Regions from separate parts of the Psychromonas sp. SR45-3 genome, predicted to be linked through region 4. Evidence: predicted binding sites of a transcription regulator. Region 4 holds the regulator's gene; each other region holds the start of a gene.
What was found. The regulator LexA, encoded in region 4, represses DNA repair genes until DNA is damaged. The targets are predictions, from matches to a motif close to TACTGTATNNNNATACAGTA.
Positions count from the first base shown of each region.

Region 1: the regulator LexA is predicted to act here: its motif matches at 1,761-1,780, upstream of H5084_RS16890 (LexA family transcriptional regulator).
Region 2: the regulator LexA is predicted to act here: its motif matches at 2,481-2,500, upstream of dinB (DNA polymerase IV).
Region 3: the regulator LexA is predicted to act here: its motif matches at 5,698-5,717, upstream of H5084_RS13140 (DNA topoisomerase III).

Region 1 covers NZ_JACJDP010000044.1:12,058-20,416, forward strand. Annotated here, with positions in the region: gene H5084_RS16875 (formimidoylglutamate deiminase) at 1-237, shown strand, start outside; gene H5084_RS16880 (DUF1801 domain-containing protein) at 647-1,048, shown strand; gene H5084_RS16885 (ribosome recycling factor family protein) at 1,188-1,556, opposite strand; gene H5084_RS16890 (LexA family transcriptional regulator) at 1,798-2,208, shown strand; gene H5084_RS16895 (Y-family DNA polymerase) at 2,208-3,467, shown strand; gene H5084_RS16900 (TrlF family AAA-like ATPase) at 7,019-8,359, opposite strand, start outside.
Region 2 covers NZ_JACJDP010000013.1:65,187-73,545, reverse strand. Annotated here, with positions in the region: gene H5084_RS09380 (trimeric intracellular cation channel family protein) at 32-658, shown strand; gene dinB (DNA polymerase IV) at 1,227-2,348, opposite strand; gene H5084_RS09370 (heavy metal translocating P-type ATPase) at 2,666-5,056, shown strand; gene cueR (Cu(I)-responsive transcriptional regulator) at 5,263-5,649, shown strand; gene H5084_RS09360 (dicarboxylate/amino acid:cation symporter) at 5,766-7,070, opposite strand; gene H5084_RS09355 (DNA alkylation repair protein) at 7,325-8,359, opposite strand, start outside.
Region 3 covers NZ_JACJDP010000024.1:50,826-59,184, reverse strand. Annotated here, with positions in the region: gene H5084_RS13165 (DNA polymerase II) at 1-1,737, shown strand, start outside; gene H5084_RS13160 (aldo/keto reductase) at 2,002-3,054, opposite strand; gene H5084_RS13155 (PA3496 family putative envelope integrity protein) at 3,418-3,654, shown strand; gene H5084_RS13150 (NADPH-dependent FMN reductase) at 4,183-4,734, shown strand; gene H5084_RS13145 (hypothetical protein) at 4,882-5,448, opposite strand; gene H5084_RS13140 (DNA topoisomerase III) at 5,728-7,686, shown strand; gene tcuB (tricarballylate utilization 4Fe-4S protein TcuB) at 7,862-8,359, opposite strand, start outside.
Region 4 covers NZ_JACJDP010000027.1:11,368-19,726, reverse strand. Annotated here, with positions in the region: gene metH (methionine synthase) at 1-735, opposite strand, end outside; gene metA (homoserine O-succinyltransferase) at 1,609-2,526, opposite strand; gene H5084_RS13785 (GNAT family N-acetyltransferase) at 2,802-3,287, shown strand; gene H5084_RS13780 (SCO family protein) at 3,388-4,026, opposite strand; gene lexA (transcriptional repressor LexA) at 4,079-4,708, opposite strand; gene H5084_RS13770 (type II secretion system protein N) at 5,047-5,796, opposite strand; gene H5084_RS13765 (type II secretion system protein M) at 5,815-6,297, opposite strand; gene gspL (type II secretion system protein GspL) at 6,297-7,496, opposite strand; gene gspK (type II secretion system minor pseudopilin GspK) at 7,493-8,359, opposite strand, start outside.

The DNA.
Region 1 (8,359 bases), on a different contig from region 4:
TTAGGTTTAGCAGTAGGACACCGAGCTGACTTTATGGTGCTAGATAATCAACACCCTTTTATTGCTGCAAGTAACAATGAAGATATTATTAACCGTTGGTTATTTGCTTGTAATGAAAACCTAATCAAGCATGTTTACGTAGCAGGAAAACCTGTGATCAGCGATTTCAAACATATCAATGAAGATCTCGCTAGGTCAGAATTTACTGCATTATTAAAGAGACTGTTTATGGGTTAAAAATTAACAGTAACAGTTTTACATGGAGTTTAAAAAAGTCCGTTATTGTACCTTATTCATTTTTGTACACTTTACATTCGCTAATTAGCATTAACAATAGGTAGCATTGAAGCTAGGCAGCATTGGAGCTAGGTAGATAACTTAATATGAATGGATCCCATTATGATTCAAGATACACAAATTAATAGGTTAATTCTTATGGGAAATTACAGCGCCATCTTTTTTCACAAACTGAGATGTTTAGTTGGTGCAGTAAAGGCAAGTTGAGTGAAGAGCACTTTTGTTTATGTTATAAATGAAGCAAACGGTTAAATGGTTAGCTCAATCATCAGACTGTACAAGAGGGGGAACATAGTTTTTGACTATATATTCGCCCCCTATTAAACTTCTTGGTAAAGCGGACTCTCTAATGGACTTAAATGTTAAACAAAAGTTTGAAACCTACCCTGAACATATTGCTGTTTTACTGAATACAATTCGAAATATAATTTTTAGCATTGCTAAGCAAGATGGAATAACTGATATCACGGAAACCTTAAAGTGGGGCGAACCGAGTTACGTTTGCAAAACAGGGAGTACGGTTCGATTTGATTGGAAAGCAAATCATCCTGAGCAGTATTGTATTTACTTTAATTGTAAAACATCACTCGTTGATACATTTAAAGAAGTCTATGGCGATATTTTTAAATATGATGGTAATCGCGCAATCATCTTGAAAATTGACCAACCAGTACCTCAAGAGTTAGCGCATTGTATTTCTATGTCTTTACGTTACAAGAAAATTAAACATTTAGATTTATTAGGAGCATAAAAATAATGGGAGTTTTATTGTTTCTGATTCAATGAACTAAAGGTAATTTTAATCATTTTCTACGAGTTATACAAAGCCACGCTTTATAATCGCCACGGTGTATTTTCAAAATAAAAAGTTTCATTATTAACTAACCACATCAAATAAGTTGTTCAGCTGAATCAATCGCAGCTCTCGCTTCAACCAATGAACAACCAGATGCTGCAACTAATTCATTGACTGTGATATCTGGGTTCGATTTTAATAAGAGTGATAAATTTACGGTTGCTTTTGGTAATGCTTTATCAATCGCTTCTGCAATCCAAAGACTATTATTTTCCCTAAAATATAGACTGAGTTGAATAAGATCTTTTTTTTCCCCTACCAATCCCCAATTTTTAGAACGACGAATACGCTTTAAACTACATCGATGTTGAATAGCCAGTTCTACCATTAATGCTTTAGAATCAATACGATGAATAAAATTATTCAACTTGATGGATAACAACTCTGAAACATTATTTAACACATTGTGCCTTTAATAAGTTAACGGCTTTGCCGAATGGGAATAATGTAAAACCATGATAACAAAAATATAATATAAAGTTAGTCAGGTTATTACTAGGGAAACGATTGAGCTAAAGGCAAGGATTAGATGCACATCAATTCGCCAGTAATACTATCACCATGCATTAACTTCTGCTTGTACTTATAACAAACTCACTTATAATTTAACTGTTTATTTATACAGTTAAATTATGAGCGTTATTATGAACTTCATTCTGATTACAGCAAGTGCAGGCATTACCGGCTTTGAAAGCCCGGCAAGTGACTATTTACAATTACCATTAAGCTTGGATGCACTGCTTGTCGAGCACCCAAATGCCACCTTTATTGGTAAAGCAGATGGTCACTCCATGCAAGGTGTTGGTATATACAGTGGTGATATCCTTATTGTCGATAGACATGTCACGGTTAAAAACAACGACGTGATCGTCGCTAATTATAATGGTGAGTTTATTTGTAAAATCATTAATATAAATGAGCGTTTGTTGCTCTCGGCTAACCCTCGCTATAAAACTATCCCTATTAATGAAGACGATCAATTTACAATCGAAGGTGTCGTCACTCGTTCAATTCGTTGCCATCGAAGCAGTCAATTATTAGCGGCCAATCTATAGTGTTTGCTTTAGTCGATGCTAACTCATTCTATTGCAGCGCTGAACAAGTGTTTCGGCCAGAGTGGCGAGGAAGGCCGATCATCGTATTGTCTAATAATGATGGCTGTATTGTAGCCGCCAATAAACAAGCGCTTGCATTGGGCATTAAAAAATTCCAACCCTTTTTTAAAGTGCGTTATCTTTGTGAAAAAAAAGGTATTATCGTCTGTTCTTCAAACTATGAACTCTACGCAGACTTGTCGCATAAAATGATGCAAATAATAGGGCGCTTTGCACCAGAGCAACACATCTATTCGATTGACGAATCATTCTTAGATTTTAGTCACTGCTGCCATAGCATTGCAGATTTAACCATTCAGGCAGAAAAAATACGTCGTGCCGTGTGGAAGGAAACTCGCTTACCGGTTTGTGTAGGGTTAGGCGAAACCTTAACCTTAGCAAAAGTCGCTAATCATGTTGCCAAAAAATGGCCTGGTTTTAACGGTGTCTGCTTGCTAGATAATGATCAGTTTAAAGAAGATGTTTTTTCACAATTATCACCGCTTGACGTATGGGGGATCGGTAAAAAAACCAATCAAAAATTAGCCCAGAATGGTATCAAAACAGTATTACAACTGAGTAAAGCTAACCTTAAATTATTACCCAAAAGTTTATTTAATGTCGAGTTACAACGCACAATCAATGAGCTAAATGGCCAACCTTGTAAGATATGGGATGGTGTGAGGGCTGATAAACTACAAATATTTTCAACACGTAGTGTTGGGAAACGTATTATGGATATTCAAAGCCTAAATCAAGCATTAGCCAAACATATTGCCATTGCCTGCGTAAAAGCCAGAGAACAATATTCACTATGCAGTACATTATTAGCGTTTGCATCAAGTAGCCCCTTTGATAAATCACCGGCGAGTTATAAAGTAATTGTCCACTTATCTCAGGCCACTAACGACACTTCGCGACTGCTACATGCAATCAGCGAGAATATACATCTGCTATTTAAACCCGGTGTGCGATATTACAAGATTGGCGTTGCGTTACTGAATTTAAGTAGTCAAAAACACCAACAATTTGATCTATTCAATCCAAGTGAACATAACGCGTCATTGATGAAAATGTTAGATGGAATTAATCACCGCTATGGTACAAATAGCTTATTTTTTGCAGCACAAGGCACTGAAGAAAAATGGTTAATGCGCAGAGAGTTATTAACACCACAATACACAACTCATTGGAAAGATATCCCTAAAATTGGTTGTTAGATAATAGTATTAAAATGAATTTATCCTGTTAAGAAAGTGACTGTAATGTATTGATTTAAAGCGCATTGATATAATTTTTGGAGATTATGCCTAACAAATTTTTATAAAGTGTAAATTTAAAAAATTTTAATAGAAACTATTTCAACACTCATTTTTTCTTTATTTCCGGCTATATATAAGTAAATTTTTTATATAAAAGAGCGGGTTTATTACATAAATAACCAACATATAGAGAAGGGGAGCCGTTAATTTTTTTGATTTAATATTGAGCTAAATATAAAGCCTATAATTTAAAATATGGTTTTTCTGACGCATTATAAGTATTCATCAAAAAGTAAAAACAGATGAGGATACTAGTAGTAAGTATAAATATTTTTATCAGCCAGTTACTACATTAGAGCCCTATACTAGATAACAATAAATTCGGTAGTTGGCTCTGAAGGAATTAAGCCTGAAGTAGTGACACGAATTCAACCATAAAATTTTTTATTGATGTGTCACTATATACATCCCCCAAAAAATTTTAAATAAGTTTAGCCTATTCAAAAAATATTGATTCTTATACCACTTGCTGTTGTCTTACTTGGACTTTCTGAAGATAACAATTATAAGCAGCTATAAAAGAGAACTGGTATTAAAATTTAAGTGCATAACCGGTAATAGAGACCTGTAAAAATATATTTATAGGCCTGTGCTGTGATTCAGTAACTGTTAAGTTAGAGAATAAATGTACTTTAAAATCAGACGATTAAATAATTAAAGTTTCTAAATGTGTCATTGTAACGTGTGCGTAATATTGTAATTGATAGGGTGGCTGTCAATTTTTTAATAAATACAAGATAACAAATATAAATCTTGGTAGTAACGACACAACTAAACAGATTTCAATTCACTAAAGGCTGCATGACACATAAGTTTATTTTTATAATCAATGAAAGCAAGCAATAAAACATAATAACTAAATAATTTCATGGACTATCAATAATAGATAGTCAGCCATCTATGTGTGATATTTAAAATAGATAAAATATCCAGACTATGTTGTTAAAGTAATATTTTTAAAGACACTTTGTTAAAGTTATTTTATTAAAATCTACTTAACCCGAATTAAACTTTATGCGTTCGTATCATTTAAATAATTAATTAATCTATCTATTAAATAAAAAACTAAATAGAGAACGCTAAAACTTTAACGATCATTGAATAACATTTGTCTTTATAGGTAACTGGCAAGTAACAAATAGTTAATTTTAAAATTCCAATAAAAAATTACCCACAATGTTTTTATATCAACAAAGTTAAAATAATAATATCAATACAAGTAATTAATTTTTAAGTCGTAATGACATTAGATGAGTAATTGGTATTGAAGCTGTAATAACAATTAAATCTTATTAAACATTAAATAATTTTAACAAGCATAAGGATTAAGTATTGGCATTAATGTTAAAAAATAAAAATAGTATTTATCTAAAGTAATAAAAAGTATTCTGGTCTAATAGCTGATAATAAAAAGTAGTTAGGCATGATATTTAACTAATTAAAGATAAAAAGTTATTTATTAATGGCTCTGAGATTTCCTACTTATAGATAAATGCCTTGATAACATCTCAGATTTCAACACAGAGCGCCTAATTTATAATCAAATTTAGCAATGTTGATAGTAAAAAAAATGTTTTCAGTATTTATAAGGTAATTATCGGGTATTTACATTAAGAAATAACAAAATAAGTAGTTTTAACTATCTAAAACTCATGTGATAAATGTAATAAGCTAAGCTAACAGTTAATTTTCAAGTTACGAGTTAACAATATAATAAAGAAAAATCACGATTAGGCCGACAATAGCCAAATGAAAAAACTAGTTAATGACTAAGCAATGGACTCATTATTAGCCAGTAGTATTAACTAGCAGTAATGAGTAAGTTTAATAAATAAGGAAACGAGTATAAACGACATAATAGAGATTAACTTGGAAATAATTATTCAACTTAGCGAGAGTTCATTAAATACGTACGTGATATTTAATTTCAAATAAAAACAACAGGTTAATTAGTAACTATAAAATATTACGGTTGAGGAAAATCTCATATTGAATGATTTTTACCACACAAATACCACCTAGCCACAAGCATTAACAAAACTTCGTGTAATGTATATTATGTTAAATAGGGTTTTAATATAGCTATTCTCAATGTTAACTTGTGTCAGTGTAAATTAAGAATGAGATCCAGTATCACCTTAACTTTCTTTTATTTACCATAATTCTATTTAACATAAAATGTATAACATACTGTTATCCTTTATGTTTTTTGCGCTTTTCAGGCTTTGGCGTTTATCACGAATCAGCTTGGTAAATATGACTATGTAAATTAAGCATGAGATCTCTTATAGGTGTTGCTAACATACTCGAATAATCGAAATGCTAAATTCGTGCATACTTTAAATTTAACCTGGCTTGCCTAAACCTATTAAATCATCTGTATCCGACTTACTTTTTTGTTCAAACATTTACGAATATTTTCCGCTTCCATAAAAATCTGAATACTAAACTTTGCCATGAAGTTTTACTTTTTGACATGAACTTACTTCAATTTCTTAATCGGTTTGTTATAGACAAAATATTTATCAACACACTGCATCAAACCTTATTGATGTCAGATATTTTTAAGAGACCAATGATTTCCATTAAAAGATTAATCTTAATACTAATCTCAATGCCATATACTTTTATGTTTGAATTTGAATATTTTCTACAAGATTAACTTCTAGCTGTTACTTAACGCTTAATTATTTTGTAATTGTTAATTAAAAAATGATTAATACACTTCATTAACCTATTGATGCGAATATTTTTAAAAGACTAATGATGAACTCTCACATTAACTGGCTTTATGATTTGATATTGTTCTAATATTTTTTATTCATTACACTTGGCTTGCAAGTTTTAATTTAATATGGAAATAATAAATTAAAATTTTAACAAACTAGATAAACTTTATGGATATTAAAAAATTACTATTTACACCCCAATATTTTTACAGATAGTAATAATTTCTTTTCCTATCCTAGCTCCTAAAAATAAGATCATAAGCAGAATTAATTTTCTTATTAATTATTAATAAAAAATTTGTCTTAAATGACAGAAAATTTTTTATTTTAATTTAACTACATGCTATTCATAAAAAAATATTAATCTAACTGCCCTTCTATTTTCAAAAAACTCTCGATTTTTCTGTTAAACCTCCTGATGTATTAAGCGGACAAAAATAGAGAGTTAAAATGAATGGCGAAAACCGTGGACGAAAGTGAGATCATTGATCAAATTGGGTGCCAGTGGGTTTATAAAAAGTACAAGTAAAGGACCTTGTCGTAGTTCGAAAACCAAAGGGATCAATATAGCGATCAGCAATGAGTTTTTAGCTAGACAAGGTTTGATATCATTAAGGATTTGTGGATTAATATTCACTATTCATCTTATGATGAACCGCCCTTTGCGGAGCCGCATACATGGGGTGTGGGGGCTGGGGGGTGATACCTCCGGCTACCCGATTAGGCCAGCTCTTGAATACCATATTTTCGTTCTCTTTTCTCGAAAGCATAACGACCACCTTCTAAGATATTACAAATCTCTGCTCTTATACCTCTATTTTCTTTAACATTTCCATCTTCAACTGAACCTGAAATATAACGAATATTCTCGCCTTGATTATCAGCAATAATTATTTGTTCAGCGTCAGTATTTACTACTAAATTTGCATTGTGTGTCACAATAATTACTTGGCGATATTTTTTAATTTTTCTGAACAAGGGAACTAGCTGTGACATAATAAACTCATTGTCTAAATCATCCTCAGGCTGATCAAAAACAAATGGACTTCCGAATGGGTCTGTCGCTAATTTTAAACAAACATAGAATGTACCTCGTTGGCCAACAGAGAGCTTATTCACCGTCTTCCCCTTGTACTGGAAGTCTGCATTTGCATAAAGGTACCTTCTAATATTTGTAGGAGAGTAGAGGTAATTTAATAATTCAAATCGTCCCCCTTTATTAAAGAACTCTGGTTTCCAAAAGAACTCTTCTATACTTGTTGGAATGCCATCACAATTAATGATTTTTTCACCAGACAATAGTTTGAAGAAGTCATCTATTGACCTTACACAAAATGTTTCTTGCAACCGATCAGAAGTAGATTTTTCACCTGTACTTCTAAATTTACCACGATTTAAGCATTCTTCAATTCCACTGTAGAAATGCTGTACATTGAATACGACGCTACCATTAATATGTATATCTGAAAGAATTTCCTGAACCAGTTCATTTTGCTCATCATTCCAGCCTGGTTGTTTAATCTTAAGCTTTTCAAAGGCCTGATCAATGTTATCTTTTTGACGATCAATGTACTCTTTGTATTTTAATGCAAGCTCGCCACGCTCCTTAACAAACGCTTGATATTCTATCGTCTTTTGATTTATCTCATCTAATTTGGATGATGCCTGATCAATAGACTTTTGATATTCAGTAACTTTGCTTAGCAAAGATGATATGTCTTGATTGATACCTTGTTGTCTAAACTGAGTAGCAATTTCACTATTTGATTCGGTTAATGTTTCAATTTCATTCTTGCATATATCAATATTTTTATTAATGGGCTCTTTGATCAAAACTTCATCAATCAATGGTGACTGATTGGCTGAGCAAGAATTGGCATTTAATAGCGTGATTTTCTGATTTATTTCTAAAGCGTGGCGACTCAAAAGAGCTAGCGTACTCCTTGCGTCATCAATGAAGTTGGTTTTTTCGTTAATACTCTTTGAGTTATTTTGATATTGCTCAATTAGCAACTTATTTTGAGGGTTAGTAAGCGTGCCAATTAACTGAGTATTACTATC
Region 2 (8,359 bases), on a different contig from region 4:
TTGCAATATTTTTAACCTACGGACAGACTATATGTTACACAATTTTATTTATTTTGCAGATATGTTAGGTGTAATTGCTTGTGCGATATCAGGGGTACTTGTTGCAGCCCGTTTACGTATGGATCCCTTTGGCATCATAGTTTTAGCTACTGTTACTGGTATTGGTGGAGGAACCATTCGAGATATGATGATGAGCGCAACACCCGTATTTTGGATTCTTGATAACACCTATTTATACGTAATTTTATGCACTACCGTTTTAAGTGTTATTTGGCTGCATCATATTCATCGTTTTCCAGTGTTTTTATTACCTCTGCTAGATGCCTTTGGCTTGGCCATATTTACCATTATCGGAGCACAAAAAGCATTGTCTTTTGGATTTACTGGCCCCGTGGCAATTGGTATGGGCTGTATCACAGGTGTAGCAGGTGGTATGGTACGAGATCTTTTAAGTGGTCAAATCCCCTTTGTTTTACAAAAAGAGATATACGCGACAGCATCTATTTTAGGCGCAACCTTATTTGTAATAGGCCATTTCATTGGATTAACGCCAATTTTATCAATGCTGCTTGCTATATGTGGCACGCTAACATTGCGACTAAGTGCAATATATTGGCACCTGTCTTTACCTGTATTTATACTTGATAGAGAAACTTAAGCTTAACTTCTATTCATACTAACTGATGGTATTGTCAATTTATCTGAGCCCAACGATTAAAGCTATAAAATCAGCCTTAATCTAAATTTTGGACGCAACTAACATGCACGCATCCATTTAGAAAATGATCGTTCACAAATGCATGGTCCCCCCTTGCTTCAAGTAAGTACCTACCCCATCTAAATAAAATATTATTACACGTAGAGAGGATCACTCTTTCAATAAACGCTCCCGAACTCCACAAGTATGAATGTATTTTGCTGTAGTTTGGTTCTCATAACGACTATCCACTTTATGCTCCATGTGTCTGCAGTTTCGACATAAGTTGATGATTCAGTTGTAATTGAATCAATTTATTTACGAAGCCATGCGCATTATTTCAATGTAATAGCAGTCGATTGACTGTCTCATGCACAAAACTCACGCAAGATTACAGTTCTAATATTGCTGAGATTAACCAATTTAGTTTCAGCAATTCCCTTTTAAGCTTTACCTTCCTTCATTAACGTTAGCTATAGACATTCAACATCATTAAATCACAGTCATGGGATAACGTTAAACGGTAAGGTTACTCATCAATCAAACTCAACTGTACTGGTTGCTCAGGGAGTTTATTGCTTAAGCCAACACTGAGGCCTAATAAGCGAATGGGTTTGTCCGGATTGGCAGCAATCAATTGATGTAACAATTGTTCAAAAATTGAAATGTTAAGTTGCGTATATTTTCGCTCACTACTTTTGATTGTGAAGTCACTAAACTTTAGCTTTATCCCCAATTTAGTGATCACTTTATTCTCTAAATGTTTTTCCAACCGAGATTGTAATTGTAAGTAAAAATCACTGAGCTGCTTTAGGCACTGCTCTTCACTGAGCAAGTTATGTTCAAATGTATGCTCAACAGCAACGGATTTTCGCTCTCTATTCGGCTGTACTTCTCGTTGGTCAATGCCCTTACTGTAAGCTGATAATGCTTGCCCTAGTTTACCAAAAGTCGATAACAACTCTTGTTCTGGATATTTCCTAATATCACCACAGGTAAACAAGCCTTTGTCAGCTAAGTGTTGCTGCCCTACTTTACCTACACCGGGGATTTTTTTAAGTGGCAAGGTTAAAATAAAGTCACTGGCTTGCTCTGGACTGATCACACATTGTCCATTAGGTTTATTTTCATCAGAGGCTATTTTCGCTAAAAATTTACAGTATGAAACACCCGCAGATGCTGTTAGATTCAATTCTTGTTGAATCGATTTTCTTATATCTTGGGCAATATAAGTGGCCGAACCTTGGAACAAAGTACAGTCGGTAACATCTAAAAAAGCTTCGTCCAGTGATAAAGGTTCAACTAAAGAGGTGTAGCGAAAGAAAATTTCACGTAACTTTTTAGAGACTTCCACATAAACCGACATTCTTCCCGGCACGATAAGCAGATCTGGACACAATTGCTTTGCTTGAAATACAGGCATAGCAGAATGCACACCATATTGACGTGCTAAGTAATTACACGTCGACAAAACACCTCTACGTTGACTGCGGCCCCCTATCGCAAGTGGTATATTCTGATAGCTAGGATTGTCACGCATTTCGACTGCAGCATAAAAACAATCCATATCAATATGAATTATTTTACGTGCTATTGGAGTAACACTCGGCGCTTTAACATCTGGATCTGACTCGGTCGTTTCTGAATACATGGTTAAACGACCTCTAGTAGCATTGCGTGGAAGATAAATGGATAAAAGATTAACAATCAAAAATTAACAAACACTGATAACTAGTTGAATGATAATAGTTAATAGCACTAAAATGATTTACTACAACGCATTAACTGTGTTTATAGACAGTTAATTTAATGGCTCTACTGAAAAAATACAAGTTAAAAATTAAACTTACGTTTGACATTGACCTTAGGGTAAAGGTTAAGCTTTAACTATTGAGTGAGATCAGGCATTTTAATTGTCCCAAATAATCATCACTTAACTTACTATTTTTAACTAATAAGGTAACTGATATGACAACAACACAACAAATAACGTTCCCTGTCTATGGAATGAATTGTGCTAGTTGTGCCAGTAAACTAAGTGCAGCATTTAATACACTTGATGGCATCGAAGCCAATGTAAATATCACTTTAGAAAAAGCAAGCTTAAGCGTCGATGAAGCGCAATTAAAAAGCCCTATTGCGCCTCAAATCATCACTATTTTAGAGCAAAAAGGCTATCAGACCGATCACCAACAAGTAGTGTTTGAAGCGGAGTGGTCTTGTTCAAGCTGTGTAGAATCAACGATAACAGCATTAAAAAAACACCCACTAGTGGTGGATGTAAAAGCAAATTTTGCGACGCAAATTGTGTATGTAGAAACATTAGAAAGTTTTGTTAACGACTCTTTTATCAAAGCGTTAATCGCCTTAAGTCCTTATCCATTAACGGCAAAGAAAGCGATCACATCACAACAACAATTAATTGAAAAACAAAACAAAGAACGTAAAAAACAACAACAAGAAAAACTAGGCCTCGCTATTGCCCTACTGTTAAGTCTGCCATTCTGGTTCGCAATGATCAGTATGCTATTTAGTGATTCGCCGTTATTAACGCCTTGGTTTGAGCTTGCTTTAGCGACTCCTCTACAATTTATTATTGGTGCTCGTTTCTATAAAGGTGCTTGGAAAAGCCTGAAAGGTCGATCAGCGAATATGGATGTGTTAGTGGTATTAGGCACCTCCGCAGCCTACTTTTTCAGTCTATATATGATTCTAAAAGGCAATACGGGGCATCTATATTTTGAAAGCAGTAGTTTAGTGATCGTATTAATTCGTTTAGGTAAATATTTGGAGTTTCAAGCTAAACAAGCAAGCTCTAAAGCGGTGAGTGCTCTAAATAAATTACAAGCCGTTGATGCCTTGGTCAAAAAAGGTAAAGTATTCAAACGAGTATTGATTGATCAAGTACAAGTGAGCGACCTAATACAAATTGCAGCCGGTGATAAAGTCCCCGTCGACGGCGTTATTTTAGAAGGCAGCAGCTACATTGATGAAGCATTATTAACCGGTGAAAGTAAGCCAGTGCTTAAACAAGTAGAAGATACAGTGTTTGCCGGTACGATTAATGGCGATGGTGTGTTATTAATGAAGAGCACTGCGGTCAAAGAACAAACCAAATTGCATCAAATTATTCAATTAGTTGAATCCGCTCAAATGAGTAAAGCACCAATATTGGAGTTAGTGGATAGAATTAGCGCTATTTTTGTTCCGATTGTATTAGCCATTGCAGCAGTGACGTTTAGTGCATGGTGGTTACATAGTGGAGACTTTGAACAAGCCTTGATCCACAGTGTAGCGGTACTAGTGATTGCTTGTCCTTGTGCATTAGGTTTAGCAACCCCTACGGCCATGGTGGTTGGCACTGGGCTCGCAGCGCAAAAAGGTATTTTAATAAAAGATATTAATACATTACAACTTGCACATAAATTAACGCATATTGCCTTTGATAAAACCGGTACGTTAACCAAAGGACAAGTTAGTTTAAATAATATAACTGCATTTGATAAAGACTTCCTGCCGCTTTTATTAGGCTTACAGCAAGCAAGTAAACACCCAATTGCCAAAGCGGTTGTTGAACATTGTGAGACACTTGATATTCAAGCAACCACAGTCAATGATATACAAAGTATTCACGGTGAAGGTATCCACGGGCGTGTTAATAACCAAGAAATCATTGCTGGTAATGCTAAGCTACTGTCGCACTTTAATATTGATTTAAACCAACAGCTTGCCATTCGAGGCGTTAAACCGGAAACAACTGATAATGTAATTTATGTTTGCTATCAACAAAATCTGATTGGTTATTTTAGTATTGCCGATCAAGTTCGTCCTGAGAGCCAACAAGCCATCTCTGACTTACATCAATTGGGACTATCTACCACGCTAATAAGTGGCGACAAAGACAGTGTTGTAAAATCGATGAGTCAGCAATTAGGTATTAAAAGCTATTTTGCAGAACAAACACCTGAACAAAAATTACAACAGCTAGAAACACTACAAAAACAATCGCTAGTGGCGATGGTAGGCGATGGTGTTAATGATGCCCCTGCATTAGCGAAAGCCGATGTGAGTATCGCAATGGGCGGAGGTAGTGATGTTGCAAAACAAACAGCCTCAATGACATTAATGCGAGATGACCCGCGGTTAATAGCAGTGGCGATTAAGATTTCACGCAGTACTTGGTCGACCATTCGTCAAAATTTATTTTGGGCATTTATTTTTAATAGTTTAGCAATTCCAGCAGCGGCCTTTGGTTACTTGAACCCAACTGTAGCGGCAATCGCAATGACTGCGTCAAGCTTAACGGTATTGAGTAATTCATTACGCTTAAAACGCATTAACATTAGTACTGACAAATAAGCATTAATAAAATCAGTACTGATAATTAACTGTTGTTGATAGCTATAAACAAAAGTGGCACTAAGTAACTCATACTTAGGTCACTTTGCAGATGCTGATTTGGCATCAATGTGCAAAATCAGCAAACAGCATATGCGAGAAAAGGTACATTAAATATAATAATTTAACGTACGATTTAAACACACATGATAGAGGCAGGAGTCGTTATGTATTCAATAAGCCAAGCAGCAAAAGAGACAGGATTGTCCATTAAATCAATTCGCCATTACGAATCTATTGGATTGATTAGTACTCCACCAAGAGGCGAAAACGATTACCGTTTTTATACACCGCAAATATTAAAACAGTTGCATTTTATTCATAAAACGAAATTAGCAGGTTTTAACCTAAAAGAATGTAAAGCCTTACTATTACTCGGTGAAGATGAGAATAGAAATAGCGCAGATGTAAAGAAAATAGCGCTAGAAAAAATTAAAGAGATTGAGTCACGCATTCAACAGCAACAGGCAATTGTAAATCAGTTGACTAAAATCACTCAACAATGTCCCGGTGATGAACAGTCGCAATGCAGTATTATCGATGCATTTAGCTGAGCCGTTTTCTAGCCTGTATTAATCGAATTACAATACACGGTTGTATTAAAAGTTAAGAACATAAAAACCCAGTTCAAACTGGGTTTTTAAACCAATGTAACAAGCCACCAGCATTATTACTTTTTCGTTGTCCCTAATTGTACCGATTCTTCACTCGCACCTGCACTAGGGTCGTTAAATACATCAATGTCCATTTCACCTTCCGACTTCGCTACAATACAGGTGATCACACTATCACCGGTTATGTTAACGGCGGTACGGATCATATCCAATAATCTATCAACCCCAAGAATCATCGCAATACCTTCAACCGGCAGACCCACTTGATTAAGTACCATGGCGAGCATAATTAAGCCAACACCCGGCACGCCTGCCGTTCCTACTGACGCTAATGTCGCCGTTAGAATAACAGCCCCATAATCGGAAAGACTTAAGTGAATATTAAAAGCCTGTGCAATAAACACGGTGGCAACACCTTGCATGATAGCAGTCCCATCCATATTAATGGTGGCACCCAGTGGAACGGTGAATGAGGCAACTTTATTATTAACACCTAAGCGCTTGGTTGCTGTCTCTAAGGTCACAGGGATAGTTGCATTTGATGATGCTGTTGAAAAAGCAAAAGTGATCGCTGTTTCCATCTTTTTGAAAAACGTGATTGGATTTAAACCAGTGAGTGCTTTAAAAAAGAGACTATAAGTCACCAAAGCATGCAGTAACAAGGTAGCACTTAATACTAAGAAGTAATTGATTAGATTGAATATGGCTTCTAACCCAATGTCACTAAATAGTTTTGCCATTAAGAAAAATACCCCGTATGGCGCGATATTCATTAACATAACGACTAACTTCATGATCACTTTGTTGAAGTCATAAAATAAACTTGCAATGCGCTCACCCTCAGGGCCTGAAACGCTAATAGCAATACCGAACAAAATTGAAAATATGATAATTTGCAGGATATTGCCTTCAGCCATTGAGCTAATAGGATTGGTTGGAAACATGTTAATAATAACGTCTCCCAACGAGGGCGCATCTTTAGTGGAAAAACTGGTTGCCTGCGCTAAATCGACGCCTACGCCAGGTTCAAAAAGATTAGCCATCAAAATAGCAAGCGTGATCGCGATAGCTGTCGTCAACATATAAAATGATAAGGTTTTACCACCTAAACGACCTAATGTAGAGAGATCTTTTAAGCTACTTGTTCCACACACTAATGAGACAAAAATCAATGGCACCACTAGCATTTTAAGCGTAGCGATAAAAACTTTGCCACCAACATAAAAGACACCGTTTACAATATAGTCTTGAACAAATGCAACATCAGCGAAGAGGCTGCGGATAACAAATCCAACCAAAATACCTAAGCCCATCCCGACCAATACACGCTTAGTTAATGACATTTTATTTTGGTTTTTTATTGCGGTTGTTGCGGTCATCATACTTCCTTTTTTTCCATCATATAATCCTTTACTTTATAAGATATTAAACATCAATCTGCACTTCAGCATTAAGTACTCACGCAAGGCTAATTATCCACTGTTGCGCATTTAAGCTCATTATTACGGTCTGAAAAGTTCGCTTTGTATGGTATTCGATCAGATAAGTGCAGTAGCGTTTAACAAAACGTACTTAGATCACAATTCTACAGAAGTGACGACATTTTAATACTTCTTTAACCAGCTAACATAAAATCAATAGCAGCTAATTGCACACCATTAACTAAGATGGCAACACTATGTTGACCACTGTAATATTGTCTTGTAGAGATTTTTTTAAAGCTAAAAGATTTGCTGATCGGCTTGTTATTTTTGTTGATAACCGCCTCGGATAGTTGAAATATTTTACGGGCTTGTTGTCCATTTTTTTTCATGAAATCAATGGCAAATTCGATCCTTAATTTATTCAAGGGTAAGGATTTCTGATGTGTTAAAAGGCAAGAAAAAGTAAAAACTTCTCCTATCGATACGACTTTATCAGCTTTAAAATCAAATACTTCAACATGCACTGGAGGTAAATAACCAAATAATGCCAATGCAGATGGGTGTGCTTGCTTTAATAAGCTTCGACAGGCGTGTTTTACTAAACGTTTTGTCTCTGTAGTTTCACTTTCAGCTAACCACTGTTGTGCTAAGTTAACCACAATTAAAGGGTGATCCTTGGCAATATCATTGAGGTTATTAGCCACACTTCGTCGTACATATTCGCTATCGTCATTTTTTAATGCATCTAAAACCGGCAAGATGAAACTGGGATCTTTTTTAAATTCAGGTAAAGCCATTGCCCAAGGTAATCGAGGTCGACACCCTTCCGATGCTAAACGACGTATATGACGATCGTCACTATTACACCATGTTAATAAGACAGATTGCATTTGTTGTGGATATTGGACAATAAAAGGTCGTACCGCGAACTCGGCACTTGCAAACTGGGTTATATAAGAGAGTGCATCAATTGAGGCTGAAAATTCATGCAATCCGTAGCATTCAACAAAAGCAGGAATAAACATGCCTTCGTAACCTGTAAAATAAGGCGCTATTTGTTTAATAACCGCTAAGCTTTGTAAGTAATCAAGCTCAATAAAGAGGTTCAGTTGTTGTGCAAGGTGTAAAGTCCGTGCTTTGAGCTCTTTATCTATCCACTCTTCGTTAAACACCGCTTCGATAAATTGTTTTTTTTGCAATAATGGATAACTGTTTTCAACAACATC
Region 3 (8,359 bases), on a different contig from region 4:
TTGCAATTAATTACTTGGTTTGATCAATATGATCCCGATGCGATCATTGGCTGGGCAGTTGCTAACTTTGATATGCGTTTATTAGCGCAACGTGCTCAAATTCTTAATGTCCCGTTAACCATTGGCCGAGATGGTAGTGCATTAAAATGGTTAACCCATAGAGATGATCCCGATAGTGGCTCAGTCATACTGAACGGGCGTGTGGTGTTAGACGGTATCGACGCATTAAAGAATGCCAGTCTACATTTTGAAAGCTATAGCTTGGAGTTTGTCAGTCAGAGTTTATTCGGTGAAGGTAAGTTAATTGAAACCAATAGTGACAAAGGGCTAGAGATTAAACGCCAATTTGAGCAAGAGCCCGTTACACTTGCACGTTATAACTTGCAGGACTGTTTATTAGTTGAACGCATTTTTGAAGACAAACAACTCGCAGAATATACGATCCAGCGAGCACGATTAACAGGACTTGCTTTGGATAGAAGGGGGGCGTCAGTTGCCGCCTTTACTAATCTATATTTACCATTATTACATCGTAGTGGTTATATCGCGCCCAATCTAGGAGATGTTCAAGCACAACACTCTCCCGGTGGATTTGTGATGGATTCGATCCCTGGGTTATATGAATGGGTGCTAGTACTCGATTTTAAATCGCTTTATCCAAATATCATTCGTAGCTTTAAAATTGACCCAATGGGCATGATTGAAGGTTTATTAGCTCCTGAAGAAGAAACAATTCCTGGATTTAGAGGGGCAAGGTTTAGTCGAACTGAACATCATCTGCCTAGTTTATTAAACACATTAACCAGTGCGCGAGAACAAGCTAAAAAAGAAAAAAATAATGCGTTTCAACATGCCATAAAAATTATTATGAACAGTATGTATGGGGTATTAGGATCTGCAGGTTGTCGGTTTCATGATACGCGCTTAGCGAGTTCAATCACCTTGCGTGGACATCAAATTATGCAACAAACTGCGCGTTTTATTGAAAACAAAGGGCAAAAAGTCATCTATGGCGATACTGACTCCACTTTTGTCTACCTCAAAGATTGCAAAAATTTACAGCAAGCGAATCAAATTGGCCAACAACTCGCGTTGGATATCAATCAGTATTGGGCTGATTTATTACGTCTGGACTTTAATCTTGATTGCTTTTTAGAGATAGAATTTGAAACGGCTTTTTCTAAGTTTTTTATGCCTACCCTACGCGGCCAAGATACAGGTTCTAAAAAGCGTTATGCAGGGTTAACCGCCACTGAAAGTGGTGAAAAAATGGTATTTAAAGGGTTGGAAACCGTGCGCTCAGATTGGACTGAATTAGCGCAAACGTTTCAAAAAACGTTATATCAAAAGATATTTGCCGAGTTACCTGTTGAAGCATATATCACTGATACCATTGAGCAACTAAAACAAGGTTTGTTGGATGATAAGCTTGTCTATCATAAAAGACTACGTCGTCCTCTGGCTGATTATATTAAAAACATTCCCCCACAAGTACGTGCCGCACGACTAGCAGATCAACAAAATGCAGCGTTAGGGTTACCACTGCGCTATCAGCAACGCGGGCGCATTGGTTATTTATTAACAGTAAATGGGCCAGAACCGCAAGAATATTGTCATTCTGATATTGATTATCAGCAGTACATCGATAAACAACTAAAACCTATTGCAGAGGCAATTTTGCCTGTATTAGGTAAAGATTTTAATATGATAACGTCGGATCAAATGTCTCTATTTTAACCAACGAGAATGATCAGCTATTTAGCTTAAATGGTATTCTTAGGCCTATTAGGTTGTGCTTAACACAACAGTTATCAAGACTAAGTGCCAACGTTAAACATCAAAAGTAGAAGGTGAGCTATCCCGACTATTATCAAATACAGTGAGAAGTGAAGTGATAAAAGTGCCGAAGTGTTTGCGTCAGCTTCGGCACTGATTTAGGCATGTTTAATAGGCTAATTTAGCCTACTTATTTGTTATTATAGAGGCTGGTGTTATTCATTCTTAATAAGGCGCTGGGTACTTTTTAAATACCGCACTGATATCACTTAACGCTTGTTCAGATAAAGGCGCTTTAAATGCTTCGATGTTCTCTTTTAATTGCGTCATTTTAGTCGCGCCAATAATGGTCGACGTTACACCATCTATTTGGTCGCACCATTTCAAGGCCAATTGTGCCGTGGTTATGCCATTCTGATGGGCAATGTCTTGATAAGCTTTCACCGCTGCTTCACTTTCAGGCGTATCTCTAAATAAACCATTACGTTGCTTAATGCTCCAACGGCTGCCTGCTGGACATTGTCCATCTAAATATTTGCCACTTAGCATGCCTGTTGCTAATGGTGACCAAGGTAAGTACGCGATATCTTCATGTACACAGTTTTCGATTAAATATGGCCAATCTTTGGCATGTAATAAATTGAACTCATTTTGAATAGATACCATACGCGGTAAGTTATGTTGCTCACTAAGTTTTAAGAAGCTATTAATGCCCCAAGGTGTATCGTCTGATAAACCGCAGTATCTTATTTTCCCAGCTTTAACACACTTATCTAAACCTTGAAGTATATCGAGCATCGAATCTGTTTGTCGTGCTGTCTCGCTATCAGAGAATTTAAACGTATTAGGTATGTGACGTCCAAAATGAGGAGACTGACGATTTGGCCAATGTAATTGGTAAAGATCAATGTAATCCGTTTGTAAGCGTTTTAAAGAGGCTTCTACTGAACTGATCACTGCTTCACCGGTTATATCGCCGCCATTTCTTACCCAAGGTAGTCCTGATCCGGCAATTTTTGAAGCTAAAATGATATCTTTACGTTGACTGGCATTATTATTTAAATAATGGCCTATGATTGATTCTGTTTTTCCATATGTATCAGCAGAAGGAGGCACTGCGTACATTTCTGCGGTATCGATGAAATTAATACCCTGTGTTAATGCATAGGCTATTTGTTGGTCTGCATCTTGTTGATTATTCTGCAAGCCCCATGTCATGCTTCCTAAACAAATTCGAGAAACTGATTCATCACTACTGCCTAACGTTGAAAACTGCATACTCACCCTTTTATATCTTGAAAAAAACTCTTAATGTAACTGCTTATGAAGCTGTTGTATATTATCGAATAGGTGAAAAATAGAGTGATAATTATTATCGTCAATATTTTTTTATCATTAAATTGACTTAATAATCAAAAAAATGACTGATTAATCTCATATTTTATAGAAAATGATTTTTAATCTTATTTTTTATGTAAATTTTTATCGAATTATTTTAAATAATGAGTTAAAAAGAGTAGGTATGGTTTTTTATTTAATCGTAGATAAAAGTCTCCCGTACTTAATATTTAAAATTAGTTTTTTGTAGTTATAAATAAGCCTATAACGGCATAGCAATACTGTCATGATTGGAGAATTAAAATGGCACACTCAAATAGAAACTCTCTACAAACTGAAGATGAGACTCAAGATATCACTGATTTTTTTCCTGAAGATGATTGGGATGAAGAAAATGCATCGATGAAGAAAAAACAAGCATTATTAAATGATAGAAAAAGAGGCAAAGTTCGCCGTAGTATTGAAGAGTTAAAAGAAAGAAGACGTTTAAAAGAACTATTAGGTGATGATTACGACGACTTAGATTACTTAGATAGTTAACATATTTTTATAGATAAATTAATAATGTTGCTTTGTAACTTGCTTATAAAAAGTTAACTTCATTAAATACTAATGTTAGTGATTTAGCTTAGGTCAAAGTACGGGGCATATTATCCTTTTATCTGTTAAAAAGGGTTGATGGAAACATCAGCCTTTTTTTTACATTTTTCCCACTTGTTATGAGAATCTAGGATTCAATTGATTTCACAAACACCATTCTATGGTATTGAACTATTCCAGCACATTTTTCCATACCGCTTTGTTCTGCTTTGTTCTGTTTTCTTACTATTCATATGATTCTGCAATTGATGTCACTAAACCCGAGAGTAATTAGTATCAATCAGCCATACCAATTTAGCGCTGAATATGATCTAATATTGTTAGGAAAAAAAATCAGTTAGTTATATATGAAAGAATAATTTATTAATAAAATTAATATACCTTAGCCTATTCCATTAATAGAGTCATTTTCGGTGTATTTTAATTATTATCCTCATTTAAAAAGTGATCATCAGTAAGGGATTCCGCATGAAAGTATTAGCATTGGCAGCCAGTAATTCAAAAAACTCAATGAATCGGAAGCTAGCAAACTACACCGCACATTTAATAGAAGGAGCTGAAGTTGAATTATTGGATCTTAATGATTTTGAAATGCCAATTTATAGTATTCAACGAGAAGTAGAGTTAGGAAAACCGCAACAGGCACAGGACTTTTACGACAAAATTACCGAAGCTGACGCCATTGTTATTTCTTATGCAGAGCATAACGGGTCATTCACAGCAGCTTATAAAAATCTTTTTGATTGGACCTCACGTATCGACATTAAAGTGTACCAAAATAAACCGATGTTAATGTTATCCGCTTCTCCTGGTCCTGGTGGAGCGGCATCAGTATTGGCCTCGGCGGTGGGATCTGCTCCTTATTTTGCAGCTGATCTAAAGGGTTCGCTGTCTATGCCAAACTTTTTTGATAACTATAATATTGAAACTCGTTCGGTAAAGAATAAAGAAATTGATGCCAAACTAAGAGACTTAGTCACACTGTTAGTTAATGATATAGGTGTTAGCACAGTAATGTGATTTTTATGTTTTGTTCCTGATAAAGATGCATTAATTTAATGCATCTTTATTGTGCTTATAATCTGAATAAGTACAGGGGTAAGTTATCTGTTTGTTGTGTGATCTTTGGGCTTATTTAAATTTTCGCATCGTAAAATTTTTATATCGTTAAATTTCATCAGACTCAAAAGCTTGATTTGCTTTATCAAAAGCATCACCTTTTTCTGGTGCATCTGACTCTTCAAATAATTTATCTAGCTTTTCACTGCCTTTTTGCCATAACTCTTTACTTGATTCTTTACCATCTTCCCAAAGGCCTTTACTGGTTTCTTTACTTTTATCCCAAATTTCTTTACTTTTTTCTTTGCTAGTTTCCCACATTTCTTGGCTTGATTCAGTGCCTTCTTTCCATGCTTTGCTGGTGGTTTCTTTACCCGTCTCTAATGCATCTTGGCTTATTTTTTTACTTTTATCCCAGATCTCTTCACTGGACTTTTTAACTTCGTCCCAAGATTTAGTGGGCTCAGTTTTTTTGGCTGCAGAAGTTTTATATAGCGTCTCTGCGTCAATTACAGTATCCACCGTTGCTTTTGCGTGGCTTACTTGTTTGGTGCTTAATGGAGCGTCAAGCACTGCTACTGCAGAATCTTGGTTGATTTCATCGGCATTACAGGCTGCAACAAATAACACACTACATAGACATAATGATGATGTTACTTTTTTGGTTAGTTTCATATTTGGTTCTCTCGTTAAATTCGTTATCAAATATACTATTTCAATGTTTTTTAAAAATCTGTTTGGTTCATTCAAACAATGTTATTTAATCAATCTGGTGTTTTATTAAGGTAAGCATATGGCGATAATGCAAAGTAATACCAATATTATAAAAGACACCTAGTTAAAAGTATTGCTTATTAGTCAAGCAATAGTGGACATAGTTGCAAATAAAAGCGACCAAGGCTTGAATTATGGGAACAGATAAAATACTGTCTATAAAAACAGTTGGAGTAAACGTTGAAACTATATATTGCTGAAAAACCTAGCCTAGGGCGTGCGGTTGCAGATGCATTACCTAAACCACATCGTAAAGCTGATGGTTGTATTTATGCTGGTAATGGTGATGTGGTGAGTTGGTGTATCGGGCATTTATTAACTCAAGTAGATCCTGAAGCCTATGACTCGAGCTTTAAGCAATGGAAGTTTGAACATTTACCGATCATTCCTGAACAATGGAAATTGAAGTCTGTTGCCAAAACGAGCAAGCAATTAAGTATTTTAAAAAAGTTAATTAAACAAGCTGACCAACTAGTGCATGTTGGGGACCCTGATAGAGAGGGTCAACTGTTGGTCGATGAAGTGATTCATTTTAGTGGTGTTAAAGGCAATAAATTAAAACAAGTTGAGCGTTGTTTAATAAGCGATTTAACCGTTAATGCGGTGAAACGTTCCATTCAAAATTTACGTTCAAACCAAGATTTTATTCCACTTTCAACTTCGGCATTAGCAAGAACGCGTGCCGACTGGTTGTACGGTTTAAATTTAACCCGTGCTTATACTTTATTAGCCCAAAAATCGGGTTATAAAGGGGTTATTTCAGTGGGGAGAGTACAAACGCCATTGTTAGGGTTAGTGGCAAAGCGTGATAAAGAGATTGAGCAGTTTGTTAGTAAACCTTTTTATGAAGTATTAGCGCATTTGATGGAAAATAAAAATACAGAGCAGGTATTTACGGCTAAATGGCAACCTAGTGAGGCTTGCGCTCCCTACCAAGATCCAGAAGGCCGAGTGCTGATCAAAGCATTGGCTGAAAATGTAGCGACTAGGATCACCGACCAACCTGCCACAGTATTAAGCTTTATTAAGAAAAATAAAAAACAAGTTGCTCCATTGCCTTACAACTTATCTGGATTACAAATTGATGCCGCAAAACGTTTTGGATACAGTGCGCAACAAGTCTTAGATGCAGCGCAAGCTCTCTATGAGCGCCACAAACTAATTACTTATCCGCGTTCAGATTCACGTTATTTACCGCGTAATCATCACCAACAAGCTAAATACGTTACTCAAGCTGTTGCAAATAATGAACCGTTATTGCATCAAGCTGTGCAGGATGCAAATCTGTCGATTAAAGGGCGGGCATGGAATGACAGTAAAGTAGATGCACACCATGCAATTATTCCAACGGATACTAAAAAATCCACTAGTTCGTTAGATATTGTTGCTAAAAATATTTATCAATTGGTTGCTCGTCAGTATCTCAGTCAATTTTATGATGATTATTGTTATGCTGAATGTGTTGCTGAGATTGAGATCAATAAAGGCCTGTTCATTAGTAAAGCCAAATCAAAACAAAGCGATGGTTGGAAGGTATTATTTCCCCAAAAAGAAACGGAAAATTTTTTACCGACATTAAAAAAAGGGCAAATATTATACTGTCAACGTGGTGAAGTCATTGATAAAAATACACAGCCTCCAGCTCATTTCACCGATGCAACTTTATTAGCCGCAATGAGTAATATTGCACGTTTTGTTAAAGATTCAGAACTTAAAAAAGTGCTTAAAGAAACCGATGGATTGGGTACTGAAGCAACAAGAGCTGGGATTATAGAACTATTGTTTAAGCGTCAATTTTTACAGCGAATTGGTAAAACGATTCAGGCAACAGAGGTTGGTCGTAAGTTAATTGAGAGTTTACCGGATAGTTTGACGTTACCCGATATGACTGCGTTATGGGAAATGCAGTTAAATGCAATTAGCCAAAAGCAACAAAGTTATCAAGGGTTTGTCTCTCCATTGCAGGAGCAGCTTGGTGAAATTATTAAAAAGGCGATCAGTGATGGCCCTCAATCACTGGTTAATTTACCGGTAACGGGCCAAAGTGGGTTTAAAAAATCATATACGAAAAGAAAAGCGACGACTAAAAAGCCTGGTTTAGTTAAGAAAGTATCTAAAACTAAAAGAGTAGCAAAATAATTATTGAAGGGCGCCTAGCTTATAGATATGGAGGACTGTTTAGGTAGATGAAATGACCGAGTCGACTTATGGTATTAATATAAGTCGATTGAATGACTGATTAATTCAATACTCAAGGCCCGTTAAGTAGAGACCTTAAGCATGCTTGGTTTATCCAAAATTAAGTAACTGCCTACTAGTTGGGCTTTTGCATCGCTGCGGTGGCTTTTTGTGCCTTTACTGAGGCAGTATCAATATTAACCACGTTAATTGTTTCAACACCAGCTATTGCTTGGTGCTTATCTTTTTCAATCGCAAAAACAACCAAAGCAATTAAACGATAAAAACCATGGATAAATTTACCATAGGGCATGGAAAGAAAAAATGTCATGACAATACCTAAATGTAAGCTTAATACCAAACCTACCCATTGTGTATCTCTTAACAACATCAGTAAAAGTCCAGAAATACTCGTTAATAAAAGTAATACTAAAAAAATCACATCCATGCCTTTATTGGTTTTTCCTTTCACTTCATTGGGCGCTCTATATTTGATCGAGAGCAAGCCAATCGGCCCTACAATTAATCCTATGCCACCCAGGATCCCAAATAGCTTTGGTAAGCTAATGTAGTGATAGGGTGCTGGTAAATTAAATCCATAATGCATGACTGTCGCCGTTGATGTCGCAGCAAA
Region 4 (8,359 bases):
GAATGTTAGGGGTTCCGCATGACGCAATGAATTGTAGAAAGCCTCTGTTGTTTGACCTGATAATGTACGACCCGATGCATCGGTAATAGTACCGGAAATCATCACAGGAATTTTATAACCGAGCTCTTCGAATACCGTTTCAACTGCAAAAACAGCGGCTTTTGCGTTTAAAGTATCAAAGATAGTTTCAATCAGAATTAAGTCACTACCACCTTTAATTAAGGCTTTAGTCGATTCAATGTAAGCAACAACCAGTTCGTCAAAAGTAACGTTACGAAAAGCAGGATCATTAACATCAGGAGAGATTGAACAAGTACGGTTTGTTGGACCTAGCACACCCGCTACAAAACGAGGACGGTCAGGTGTTTCATCGGTTTTTTCATCGGCAACACGACGCGCAATACGTGCGGCTTCATAATTGATTTCAGCAGAAATAGATTCCATTGCATAATCAGCCATAGCAATGGTTGTTGCGTTAAATGTATTGGTTTCAAGAATGTCTGCACCCGCATCTAAATATTCACGATGAATATTAGCAATGACTTCTGGCTGCGTTAAAACTAATAGATCGTTATTGCCTTTTAAGTCGCTTTTCCAGTCTTTAAAACGTTCGCCACGAAAGTCAGCTTCTTCAAATTTATGGTCCTGGATCATGGTTCCCATACCACCATCGATCAGAAGAATGTGCTTTTCTAACTGTGCTTTAATTAATGCACTACGATCACTTATCGACATAGAGTTCCCTGCTACTTTATTCTGAGTAAAAAATGAGTGTCAATAATAGCATAAAACTTGTAGTCATAACCTTTCAAAGCCATTTCTATCTTGAAATATTCTGTTATAAATTATGAATTTTTTGATGGTTGAAACAGGTCATATATTCACTAATGTAATAGCAATTATATTAGGGAAGTGATCTAGGCAGCGCAGGAAAGCAACTTAGCTTAAAGGGAAGATTTCAATCGAGTCGTAAAAATTGTATATAAAAAAAGCGAGCTACTTAGCTCGCTTTAAAATATAAAGAACAATTGAGTTGTGACTATTAAAAGAGGCATTAATATCGATAATAAAAACTAACTTGATACTAATAAAACTTTACAAATAATCCACTATCTAATTTGATAAAAGTGAATGTTAGAAACGCCCGTTGGCAATGAGTTAACTAATATAAACTCCTAACTCTGACACCCACTTTCAATAAAATGATAAAACGTAAAAATAATTAATCCTCCTGTATTAATGAATACAACCAGTATTAACTTCTAAAACTGTATCTAATTACCCCGTTGGGTAGGTGAGTGTTTAAATTAACAACTCAGTTTTTGATGCGGTTTCAGTACACTGGTACGAGTAAAATTTAAAATAATCTTATACCTCCGTTTTATGTTTGTTAACGTGAAAATGCTTAAATTGGTCAAGTGCATTTAATGCGATTGTGAAGTTAATTTTAATAACTAAGCTTCCTGAATAACCAACTTGCTAACTGCGCAGAAGCACTGCCTATATTTGACTTTACTCCTCTTAAGCTCTCTTAGCTACTAATAATTGTAGGAGAGCTTTTTACCTTTTCCAGTACTATTTTTCATCTTTATAAATTATTTACAAAATTTAGATTAAGTCACTGAGATCGTATGGTGTTACCTGATAAACACAATAATTTAGCCAGTTGCTATATAAGAGATTTCCATGGCTACGCCAAATTGCATGTGGAATTTCATTCTCATCATCATTCGGGTAATAGTTAATTGGCATGACCGGATCTAGCTCTTCTTCAAGGTCTCTTAAATATTCGTTATTTAGTGTATTTGCATCGTATTCGGGGTGCCCAGTGATATAAACCTGACGACAATCAGGACTTGCCGCAAGATATACTCCCGCATCAGGCGCATCTGCAAATACTGTTAAATCTGTTTTATCTTTAATAGTACGGCTATTAAATTCAGCATAACGAGATAATGGCGCCCAAAATTCATCGTCAAACCCTCTTACTAGTGGATGATGATGATGTGACGTTCGGTGTGAATAAATACCAGAGAGTTTATCATCACGGGTTTCTTTCTCTAATCCATACAGTATGTTTAATGCTGCTTGTGCCGCCCAACATAAAAATAGCGTTGAGGTAACGTTATGGCGAGACCAGTTAACTATTTCCGTGAACTTTTCCCAATAATATACATTTTCAAACGGAATGGTGCCAAGTGGTGCGCCAGTAATAATAAAGCCATCCCATTTTCGATTTTTGATTCGCTCAAAGTCACCGTAGAACTTATCTAAATGCTTTTGCGGTGTATTTCGTGTTGCTCTAGCGTCCACTCGTAACAGTTCAATATCAACTTGTAAGGGAGTATTAGATAATAAACGCATGAGTTGCGTTTCAGTTTCAATTTTTTTAGGCATTAAATTAAGGATCAGAACGCGCAGAGGACGAATGTTCTGGTGACTAGCTCGTGTTTCTGACATCGTAAAAATATTTTCAGATTTTAAAATACTTGATGCAGGTAAATCATCTGGAATACGAATTGGCATAATTACTTCCTTAAAATGGCCTTTTAGACATCTAGAAGTCTAACACTAAAGTAACTATTTTAAATACTTAAATCTAATTTAGCAGCTGTATTTATTTTTTATCTCTATTTTTTGACCTCAATTATTGTCAAAAGTTAACTACTTCCTATGTTGATCCTTGATTATTTTTATCGATGCTAGCGCTTCCACCAGCTTGTCCTCACTTTATGTAGAATAATTTTGATACATTAGTTAGACTAAAAAAACACCAATAATTAAAAATAAAAGGAATAGTAATGCTTAATATTCAAACGGTTGTAGCGGACTTACATAATCCACAACATGCACAGGCTTATTTAAGCTTAATGTCGCATTATGCTTGTGACCCTATGGGTGGAGGTGAAGATTTGAGTGACTTTGCCAAAGAGAACTTAATCACAAACTTGCTTGCTAGGAATGATGTTTTTATTGTTTTAATTTTTAGTGATGAGCATCCAGCTGCATTACTAACTGCGATAGAAGGCTTCTCTACTTTTGCTTGTAAGCCATTATTTAATATTCATGATGTTGTCGTACACAATGATTTTAGAGGCCAAGGCCTTACTAAACATTTATTTGAAAAAATTGAAGAAGTCGCAAAACAGCAGGATTGCTGCAAAATAACGCTAGAAGTATTAAGTGGTAATGCCATTGCTTGTAAAGCTTATCAGCGCCTTGGCTTTTCTGATTATCAGCTGGATCCTGAGTTTGGTAGTGCATTATTTTGGACAAAAAAGTTATAAACTGCGATCACCTACCGTTTAGTTTATACATCAACTCAACGGTAAACAGCCCTTACTGATTTAGCAGCAACCCTAAATGAGGCTAAATCCATTAGCGCTTTTAATAATTCGCCTGTATTGCTTTAATATCTTCAACCATTAAATCCATATCAACATGATTAATGCCCTGTGCATTAATTGTCGATTTAAACGTGGCATGAAACTCACCTTCAGGATTGATTAGAACAATAGAAGCACTATGGTCAACTAAATAAAAATCATCAGTTTCCCCCTCTTCAACCAAGCTATAAATCAATCCTAATTGAGTAACAAATGGCCAAAGTTGTTGATGGGTGCTGGTTACGCCAATAAATGCTTTATTAAAATAGTGCACATAATCTGCCAGTTGTTCTGCTTTATCTCGATTAGGATCAACAGAAATAAATACAACTTGTGTGGTTGTATTTCGATCATTGGCTAAGCTTGGGTAAATACGGTCTAGGTCTGCTAATGTGGTTGGACAAACGTCGGGGCAATAAGTATAACCCACAAAAAATAAGGTCCACTTTCCTTTTAAAGATTGGTTGGTAAAAGCGACTTCCCCAGCTTTTTCAAAGGCAAATTCAGGTAATGGCTGCCGTGTCTGTTGTAACACTAAGGCATCATTTTTACTGTGAACTAAATGAAAAGATTGGGTGCTACCGATAATAAAAAATAAAATCATTAACAGCGCACTAAAAATTATTATTAAACGTTTCATTTAATTCACACTATAAGTTTGGAAGAGGGTTATTAATAACACTAATTGCCAATTACATCCAATCTGCAGTACGAATAACCCCAACCGCAATCCCTTCAATATCAAAAGATTGATACTCTAAGTCGACCTTTATCGCATCAAATAAAGCATTTTCTGCTTTTAATGTTATCTGCTTACCATCACGATAAAAACGTTTTACGGTGACATTGTCTTCAACACGCGCAACTACAACTTGGCCATTGTTTATGTTTTGAGTTTTATGTACAGCCAATAAGTCGCCATCCATAATACCAATATCTTTCATGCTTTCACCTTCAACGCGCAGTAAAAAATCTGCCGCAGGATGAAATAAAGCGGGGTCAACATCGTAATGTGCTTCTACATGCTCTTGAGCAAGAATAGGCTCACCAGCAGCGACTTTGCCAATTAAAGGTAAACCTTCATCGGCCACTATTTCATTATCTTTATGGTCGCTAACAACACGAATACCACGAGAGGTGCCTGACAATATTTCAATTGCACCTTTACGTGCTAAAGCTTTCAAATGCTCTTCTGCTGCATTGGCGCTTTTAAACCCAAGTATTTTCGCTAATTCAACACGCGTAGGAGGCATGCCAGTTTTTGCAATCTGATCTTTAATAACGTCTAAGACTTCGCCTTGGCGTTTGGTTAATTCTTTCATTATGAACTCCAAGCAATAAAAAACTGTAAACAAACACAGTGTATATTTATACATGGATAATTACTAGGGGCTGTTTCTCTTTAGCGCCGTTTTTATAGGAATTTATGCGACTACTATCAGTTTGAATAGATTAATGATTTTAAACCTATTTAAAAAGCTCAGAAATGGACAAAGGGCGTACTGTTCGAAGTAACAATAAAAAACCACAGGCCTCTAAAATTCGACATTTATTCATCCCACTCACCATTCCACTTACAATCATCAGTGAACGGAACGGCAAGCCGATTTTAGACTGCACGTCGAAGAGCTCGCGAGTGAATTCAGACAACGTAGACCGCTTATAACACACCTTTAAAACTAACAGTGGTTGCACCGCTGTCGTTTTTAGGACCAATCCAAGTTAATGATTGTGCTATCGATGGGGGGAGTTTATCTGTGCCTTGAATTTCACCATTTAATTGGTAGATACCACCCTCGCCAAGATTAATATCTAAGTTTGTATTTAATTGCTCAGATTCTTGAGTGACAAAAGCAGTAATATTGCCATTATCACATCCTAAGTCTACGGAAGGAGAAGCTAAATTTACATTACCCATTTGACTATAAACAAAGGCATTATGCCATACCACTCTTCCCTGTAATTGCTCACAATAAGGGTCACCTTGCTTTATCTGCTGAATAACTGCAGAAAAATCACCTTCTATTTTTACTGGTAATTTAGTTGGTATCAATGTGAGTAATTCTGCGGAGGTTAAATCAACCATAACATTTGATGCGCTTGCACCTGTTAAACCATATTGCACAAAACCTTTGCCTGACATTTTATTAGGGCCATTATAAAAGGAGACATCAGCACCTATTGCTAAATTCAATAATGCTTTTAATTGAACATTCCATTGCACATTATGGAGCGTAACCTTAGGGTTGATGATAATTTGTTTGGCTTGTCCATTCCATAGGCTACCAGAAACATTATTGATTTTAACCGTTGAAGCTGGCATCCAGCTGACAACAGCTGCAGCAGGTAGATTAACTAATAAACTACCACAGTAAACCAATACAACAAGTATCGCTATTTTGACTTTCATTTGAACCCTTTTACAATGCTAATAACTTAATGACAGACGGTTAATCTTAACCATACCTTGTATTTTATCCTGATTTAAATCAGCACTATTAACTTGTACTTGGTATTGATTTTGTAATGCAGTGATCCATTTTAAGAATTGGTTGAATTCAACTTGATTAATCCAAATATCAACGCTGCCATTACGGTTTTGAATACGAGAAATAACAATTTTATTACGCTTTGCAGTACTACTAATCAACTGTGATAAATTTTGTTTTCTCGCCGTTGTCTTATTATTTCCAACACCCGCAGCAACGAGTTTATTAGCATTACTTTCTACCCAATGTAATGTTTGTTGGCTACTTTGTAGTTTTTGCTGACTCTCTGCTAAATTAGTCGCAATAGGTTGCCAAATAAGAAAATAAATAATCGCAATGAATACAACCACCAGCGAAATAAAGGTCAGCTGTTGCTCTCTTTCTGAAATGTTATCCCACCACTCTTTGATTTGTTCAAACATTAGTTAACCCTCACCGTTAATACACCGCTGACACGGTTTTTATTATTACTCAATGCCCCTTGGCCAAGCGTATATTTAGTAGGAACTTTTTTGGCGAGTAATTCAAAGGCCTGAAAGCTATCGGCACTAACCGCTAAACTTATTTGTTGGTTTGCACGATTAAATTTTAACGTTGAAATTTGTAAGCTCGGTACCGCTTGAAAAACTGGAAGCAAATCATTTAACATCGGTAACAAACCATCTGCCTGTGTACCAATCGATGACTCAGCCAACAAACTTTTCAATTTTTTCTTAATTCGGCTGTATCGTAAAGGTGATTGATTAGCAAAAGCTTTTTGGTAGAGAGTCTCTACTTGATGTTTTACTAATAAGGTTTCTCGATCTGCTTGTTTTGTGGTGATAACAGCATTAATTAATACCACAATAAACAAGATAGCAGCGGCAATTGCAGGTAGCTTCCACTTAGCGAATTGAAAATTACTTTCTTTTTTAACTTTAAACTCACCGGTTAACAGATTAATAGAATTATTAAGACACCCCTCTGCTAACAATTGCATCGGCAATACAACTGCTTTTTGCTGCCACTGGCCTATACAATCATGGGGTATGGCACTATAACTTTCAATTTGCTGTTCTGGTTTATCTAGTAAGTGTAATTGCAAAATGTTATTTAACATATCACTTTCACAACACCAAGCTTGATATTCATCAGTACGTATTAACCATTGGTTATCAAGTTGTAATGCTTGCCATTGTTGCTCCGTAGGTAGGGGCAGTGTTAATGCCTCTGGAATCAAACGTTGACAAAAAATATCGGCATCAGCTAACCAACCCAACCACATTGTTAATTTACTTTTAAAACAAATGGCAATTTCAACTAAGTCTGTTTTTTTAGCTAAAACTGAAAAGTGTAACTTATCAACATCACTAGCCAAGTCATCTTCCAACATATAAGGCAGAGCTTGTTGCATTTGACGTGTATAGGTCCCTTTAATCACTACTGATTTTAATGTGACATCGACGCCCGGCACTAAGCAAATAACTTTACGAGACTGTGCTTTTTCCGCTAACAATTTCAATGCCTGTGCATTATCTAAATCACCCGACGCAATGATCTCTTTTTCACTTTCAGACCAAACTAACCAATGGATAGTTTGGTGTGCTTCACTTGCTAAGCGGATAATTAATTGTTCACTCACTTGAACATCTCCATGCCAACCACCTCTTCAACTCCTGCATATTGGAAACGAATAGTCGTCGCTTTTTTATTCTCTACTTTAAATAATAGCTTGAAAACCATTACTCGCTGATCAAACTCTGCTAAACCAAATAATTGAAAAAAATCACTCGTGACACTTAACTGTGAACTGATTACATCAGGTATTAACTTATCGGCAATTAATTCTGATGCTAAAAATTCATCAACAGATGCCCAACCACTAATTGGTCTATCGTCTAATATAGATTGAATATCCTCTATTGTAATAAGCAATTCAGGTGGAAATAAAGCAAATAGTATTTGTGGTTGCTTTTTATTAACCGTATTCACATTAATCAACTGATTTGATGCCGGTAGAGCACATAAAAAAGGTTTTATGCGTTCATAAATCTGGTCAGTGACCCCTTGTATTGCTCTTAACTCTGAAACATCAACCATCAAATGGTTAGCGGTTAAATGTGGTACTCCCACTGACTCGTAATATCTATCTTCTGCACCCTGTGAAACATCGACAGTATCATTGTTATCCAGCCAATCCCGCGTAGACTCTGCAATTATTTCAGCAGCATACTCTTCAACACCTAGCGAAATCAGTAACATTTGAAATTGGCTAATAGGTAAAGCACGAGTATCATCTTGGTCAGCTTGGGCAATGGCATTAATATTGAAGCAGCGACGGTAATCTACCATGTTGCCAGTAATCGATCCTTCGTCGACAGGAAAAACGATATCTGGCGTGGCCCATATTTGATCTAGACTGATCACTTCGCTATCGGCAAAATCATCTTCTAATACCATGCGACTAAAATCCACGGTCGCTTGCCCGTACCAATATACTTTTTC